DNA from 2 places in the Nocardioides pymetrozini genome. Region 2 is predicted to be linked to the other one. Evidence: riboswitches for the same ligand, from Rfam matches in the RefSeq annotation. Region 2 holds a riboswitch; the other holds the start of a gene.
The links. Region 2 has a riboswitch for glycine ahead of gcvT (glycine cleavage system aminomethyltransferase GcvT). Riboswitches for the same ligand answer to the same signal wherever they lie in the genome.
Positions count from the first base shown of each region.

Region 1 (3,146 bases), 560 kb from region 2:
TGGTGGGTGTTGAACACCGGGTGGGTCAGGAAGTCCGTGGTGCGCTCAAGCTCGTCAGGGATCGCGCCGGCGACCGACCAAGGGCCGTCGACCGGCTCCGCCCCGAAGGCCTCCAGCACCGCGCCGATCGCCGAGCCCGACGACTCTCCCACGCTGATGCCGACATGGTCCGCGTCGACCAGCCGCAGGTGCGCTCCCCCCGCGCGCGCGGCGGCGACGATCTCCTCCGCGCGCCCCGGGACGGAGGCGAGGACCGTGTCGAAGAACGTGTCGTGCACCACCTCCACGCCGGCGCTGCGAAGTCGATCCGCGATCAACGACGCCAAGGCGTGGATCTGCTGGCTGATCGCCTTCAGCCCCGCCGGCCCGTGGTAGACGGCGTACATCCCCGCGGTGACCGCGAGCAGCACCTGCGCGGTGCAGATGTTGGAGGTCGCCTTGTCGCGGCGGATGTGCTGCTCGCGGGTCTGCAGCGCCAGCCGGTACGCCGGGCGGCCCTCCGCGTCGACCGAGACGCCGACGAGCCGGCCGGGGAGCTGGCGCTCGAGGCCCTCGCGCACCGCGATGAAGCCGGCGTGCGGGCCCCCGTAGAAGAGGGGGACGCCGAAGCGCTGCGCGGAGCCGACGACGACGTCGGCCCCCAGGGTGCCGGGCGCCTCGAGGAGGGTGAGGGCGAGCAGGTCCGCGGCGACGACGGCCAGTCCGCCGTGCTCGTGGACGGCGTCGATGACGGGCTTGATGTCGGCGACGCGGCCCGACGCGCCCGGGTACTGGACCAGGACGCCCGCGACCGGGCCCTCGGGCAGGCCGTCGGCGAGGTCGGCGACCAGGATCTCGATGCCGAGGCCCTCGCACCGGGTGCGGACGACGTCGATGGTCTGGGGCAGCGCGTCCGCGTCGACGACGAAGGGGCCCGCGGCCTTGCGGTTGGCCCGGTAGGCCAGCGCGACCGCCTCGGCGGCCGCCGTTCCCTCGTCGAGCAGGGACGAGCCGGCCGTCGTGAGTCCGGTCAGGTCGGCGACCATGGTCTGGAAGTTGATGAGCGCCTCGAGGCGGCCCTGGGAGATCTCCGGCTGGTACGGCGTGTAGGCGGTGTACCAGCTCGGGTCCTCGAGCACGTCGATGTGACGGGAGGCGAAGGGGGCGCTCATGAGCGAGGGAGGCTCCTGGGGTCGGGGTCGATGAGTCGATCGAGCCCTCCCCCTCTGTCGGCGCGCCGCTGCGCCTTCAGAGTTGCCTGCTCCGCACGGTCCTGGCGCCTGAGAGGTTCCGGGGAGGGATTGCCCCTTCGGCGCAGGCACGGGGCCTGACTCTCCCGTGCAGCATCAACAGCGAGTACAGGCTACCCCACGTTGCGGGCAGCGCGGCGAGCAGCGAGCTCGTCGCCGGCGACGGCGGCGTCGCCCTCGGCCTCGTTGGCGTGCTCGCTCGGGAGCTGCGCCAGCGTGCCCTCGATCTCGCGCCACACCCCGCCGATCGCGATGCCGAACACGCCCTGGCCGCCCTGCAGGAGGTCGATGACCTCGTCGTTGCTGGTGCACTCGTAGACGGAGGCCCCGTCGCTCATCAGGGTGACCTGGGTGAGGTCGTCGGTCCCGCGCTCGCGCAGGTGGCCGACGTGCAGGGAGATGCCGGCGTCGAGCAGGCGCTTGATGATCTTGAGGATCAGGATGTCGCGGAAACTGTAGAGCCGCTGCGAGCCGGAGCCCTTGGCACCGCGCACGCTGGGCTCGATCAGGCCCGTGCGGGCCCAGTAGTCGAGCTGGCGGTAGGTGATGCCGGCGGCGTTGCACGCGGTCGGGCCGCGGTAGCCCAGGTCGCTCGGCAGGGGCGACACGTCGTCGGTGAAGAGCAGTCCCTGCTCCTCGGCGGCAGCAGTCGCCGCGGTCACGTCCTGACCGACCTTCTCGGGCTGCTGCTCGTTCACGGATCCTCCAGGTCGCTGCGCCGATGCGCGGGTTGCACTGCTGTGGTTCGACCTCCTCACGGTACGGCCGCGGTGTCCGGCCGGTCAAAGAGGTGGCTGGGCGTGTCGCCGAAAACCCTCAACCTGAGGCTGAGGTTCAACCCTCCGCGCCGAAGTCCTCCGGCGAGACGTGGTCGAGGAACTCGCGGAAGGCCTCGACCTCGTCCTCCTCCTCGGCGGGCGCGGCGAGCCCCGCCTCGGCGAGGACGTCCTCGTCGCAGTAGATCGTGGTGCCCGTGCGCAGCGCGAGGGCGATCGAGTCCGAGGGGCGCGCGCTGACCTCGACGCCGGACGCGAAGACGAGCGTGGCGTAGAAGACGCCGTCGCGGACGTCGGTGATCCGGACCTCGCTCAGCTCGTTGCCGGTGGCGGTGAGCACGTCGCGCATCAGGTCGTGCGTCAGCGGGCGCGGCGGGACGACGCCCTGCTGGGCGAACGCGATGGCGGTGGCCTCGACCGCACCGATCCAGATCGGCAGGTAACGGTCACCCTCGACCTCGCGCAGCAGCACGATCGGCTGGTTGGACGGCATCTCCACCCGGACACCCATCACATCGACCTCGCGCATGCGTCCAGCCTACTGCGTGGGGACAGACGGCTCAGATGCGACGCAGGCCGGCCTTCACCAGTGTCGCGTGCAGCCGCACGGAGAGCGCCGCGATCTCGCTGACGGTGTCCTCCGCGCGGGCGCTCGCGCCGGCATCGCGGCCCTTGCGCGGCGTCACGACCTGCTGGATCAGGCCGACCTCACGGTCGGCCGCGGTCCGGAAGGCGCGCAGGTGGCGCGGCTCGATGCCGTAGTCGGCGAGCTCGCGGGCCGTCTGCGCGACCACCAGCGCGTCGGTGTCGTAGTGGCCCGTCGGCGAGGGCGTGATGATCGCGAAGGACTCGAGCTGGCCGAGCAGCTCCTCGTCGATCTCGGCGATCTTGAGCAGCTCCTTGCGCGAGAGCCGCAGCCGGTCGGTACGGCGGAAGGACTCGGGCGCGGGCAGCCCGTCGGCGCCCAGGGCGACGGTCGGCACGGTCGGCACCACCGGCTCCGGCTCGGGCGGGGTGAGTCCGCGGTCGATGGCGTCAAGGTGCTCCCCGATGACCTTGAGCGGCAGGTAGTGGTCGCGCTGCATGCGCAGGATGTAGCGCAGCCGCTCGATGTCGCCCTCGGAGAACTTCCGGTACCCGG
Region 1 covers NZ_CP175556.1:2,048,699-2,051,844, reverse strand. Annotated here, with positions in the region: gene gcvP (aminomethyl-transferring glycine dehydrogenase) at 1-1,151, opposite strand, end outside; glycine riboswitch at 1,238-1,328, opposite strand; gene ACJ5H2_RS10040 (MerR family transcriptional regulator) at 1,343-1,927, opposite strand; gene ACJ5H2_RS10035 (bifunctional nuclease family protein) at 2,064-2,534, opposite strand; gene ACJ5H2_RS10030 (MerR family transcriptional regulator) at 2,566-3,146, opposite strand, start outside.
Region 1: another riboswitch for glycine. It lies ahead of gcvP (aminomethyl-transferring glycine dehydrogenase); the one in region 2 lies ahead of gcvT (glycine cleavage system aminomethyltransferase GcvT).

Region 2 (3,146 bases):
TAGTCCTTGAGGAAGCAGCCGAACAGGTCCTCGCCCGCCTCGCCCCGCACGATCGGGTCGTAGACGCGGGCCGCGCCGTCCACCAGGTCCAGCGGCGCGTGCCAGCCCTCGGCGGCGATCCGGAGCTTCTCGTGGTGCGGTCGCTCGTCGGTGATCCAGCCCGTGTCCACGGCGGTCATCAGGATCCGGTCGGTCTCGAACAGCTCGCCCGCGGAGGTGCGCGTCATCATGTTGAGCGCCGCCTTGGCCATGTTGGTGTGCGGGTGGCCCGCGCCCTTGTAGCGGCGGGAGAACTGGCCCTCCATCGCGGAGACGTTCACGACATACGCCCGACGGGCGCCGTTCTGCACGGCCGCGCGCATCGCCGGGCGCAGGCGCGAGTTGATGAGGAAGGGGGCGATCGCGTTGCAGAACTGCACCTCGAGCAGCTCCAGCGGGTCGACCTCGTCGAGGACCTGGGTCCAGGAGTTGTTGTCCTGGATGTCCGGGATGAGCCCGCCCGCGTCGATCGCCGTACCGGCCAGGTGGGCCTCCAGCGAGGCGCCGCCGGCCTTGAGCGCGAGGGCGGTCATCGAGGCCGCGTTGTGCGCCGCGAGGGCCGACTCCGGCGACTCGCCGTCGTGGTGGGCGACGGCCGTCGAGGCCAGCGCGCCGGCGATCGCGGCGGGGTGCGCCTCGGAGATCCGGTCGAAGGTCACCATCTCCGGGAGCGCCTTCACCCCGAGCTCGTCGGCGCTGGGCAGAGCCGAGCTCTCGCCGTCGATGAGGTGGGTGTAGGCGCCCGGCAGCCGGCGTACGGTCTGGCAGGCGTTGTTGATGATGATGTCGAGCGGGCCGTCGGCCGCGACGTCATCGGTGAGCGCGATGACCTGGGTGGGGTCGCGCAGGTCGATGCCGACGATCTTGAGCCGGTGCAGCCAGTCGGCGGAGTCCTCCATGGCGGCGAACCGGCGCACCGCGTCCTTCGGGAAGCGGGTGGTGATCGTGGTGTGGGCGCCGTCGCGGAGCAGCCGCAGGGCGATGTACATCCCGATCTTGGCGCGGCCCCCGGTGAGCAGGGCACGCCTGCCGCTCAGGTCGGTGCGTTGGTCCCGCTTGGCGTGGCTCATCGCGGCGCACCGCGGGCACAGCCAGTGGTAGAAGGCGTCGACGAGGGTGAAGTCCTCCTTGCAGATGTAGCACCCGCGGGCGGTGAGCAGCTCACCGGCGAAGGCGCCCTGCGCGGTGGAGACCAGTGGGATGCCGGCCGTCTCGTCGTCGATCCGCATCGGGGAGCCGGTGGCCGTGCGCTCGATGATGTCCTGGTCGTGGCGCTGGCGCTCCATGCGGATCTCGGCCCGCCGCGACTTCTTGAGCAGCTTGTACATGTACGACGCCGCCCGCTTCACGGTGCGGATGTCGTCGTGGTCCGGCGGCAGCTGCGGGAGCTGGGCGAGGACCTTGAGCGTGATCGCGAGCTCGTCGGGGTCGATTCCGGTCAGCTGCTCGGAGGGGTCGACGAAGTACGGGCTGGGCACCGGCAGATCGTACGGGCGTCGGGCGCCGGATGCCGTATGCTCGGCGCGGTCGTACGACGACCCACGGCACCGACCCCGGCACCACGAGCAGGGCCCACAACTGAACAACGCGCCGTTCGAACCCCGGCGGGAGAGTCCCTGTCCCTCGAGGACGGGGCGCCGAAGGAGCAAATCTCCCCAAGAATCTCTCAGGCCCCCTGACCGCCGGGACGAGGCGAACTCTGGAAAGCCGGACCGGATCCACCGGTCCGCACCCACGGTGCAAGCCGCCCGCGCGGGCGGCGAAGCTCTCAGGTCCCGATGACAGAGCGGGGAGGCAACCCAGCCACGAGCACGGCTCCGCCGTGCCTCACGAGGAAGCCTCCCGATGACCACTCCTTCAGGGACCCCGCGGCGTACGCCGCTGCACGACGTCCACGCCGCCCTGGGCGCTTCGTTCACCGACTTCGCGGGCTGGCAGATGCCGGTCCGCTACGGCTCGGAGACCGCCGAGCACCGGGCGGTCCGCACCGCCGCCGGGCTCTTCGACCTGACCCACATGGGCGAGATCGAGCTGACCGGACCCGGCGCGGGCGCCGCGCTCGACCGCGCGCTGGTCGGCCGCCCGTCGGCGATCGGCGTCGGCCGCGCGCGCTACTCCATGATCTGCGCCGAGGACGGAGGCATCATCGACGACCTCGTCGTCTACCGGCTGGCCGACGAGCACTTCCTCGTCGTCGCCAACGCGAGCAACGTCGCGGTCGTGGCGCCGGAGATCGCCGCCCGCGCCGAGGGCCACGACGCGACCGTGCACGACAGCTCGGCCGACTGGGCCCTGCTCGCCGTCCAGGGGCCCGCGTCCGCGGAGATCCTGGCCGGGCTGACCGAGCTCGACGTCCCGTCGCTGCGGTACTACGCCATCGAGGCCGGCTCGGTCGCCGGCGCCGACGCGCTGGTCGCCCGCACCGGCTACACCGGCGAGGACGGCTTCGAGGTCTACTGCCGGCCCGCCGACGCGGCCGCTGTCTGGGACGCGCTCCAGCGGGCGGGTGAGCCGCACGGGCTGGTCCCGGCCGGCCTCGCCTGCCGCGACACCCTCCGTCTCGAGGCCGGCATGCCGCTCTACGGCAACGAGCTGACCCGCGACACCACGCCGTACGAGGCCAACCTCGGCCGGGTGGTCGCGCTCGACAAGCCGGAGGGCTTCGTCGGGCAGGCGGCGCTGGCGGCGCGCAAGGAGCAGGGCCCCCGGCGGGTCCTCGTCGGCCTGGTCGCCAGCGGCCGCCGCTCCCCGCGCGCCGGGTATCCCGTCCTCGACCCCGCCACCGGGGCGGAGGTCGGCGAGGTCACGTCCGGCGCGCCGTCTCCGACGCTGGAGCGCCCGATCGCGATGGCGTACGTGCCGCCCGCGCTCGCGACGCCCGGCACCCGGCTGCAGGTCTCGCTGCGCGGCGCCCGCGAGGACGCCGACGTCGTCGAGCTGCCCTTCTACACCCGCGCCCGCTGACCGCGACCACACCCTGAGCCACCCACCGCGAGGAGACCGACCATGAGCCACCCCACCGACCTCCAGTACACCGCCGAGCACGAGTGGATCGCCGTCGACGGCGACACCGCCCGGGTCGGGGTCACCGGCTATGCGGCCGACGC
Region 2 covers NZ_CP175556.1:2,607,502-2,610,647, forward strand. Annotated here, with positions in the region: gene ACJ5H2_RS12725 (SDR family NAD(P)-dependent oxidoreductase) at 1-1,517, opposite strand, end outside; glycine riboswitch at 1,635-1,731, shown strand; gene gcvT (glycine cleavage system aminomethyltransferase GcvT) at 1,885-3,003, shown strand; gene gcvH (glycine cleavage system protein GcvH) at 3,046-3,146, shown strand, end outside.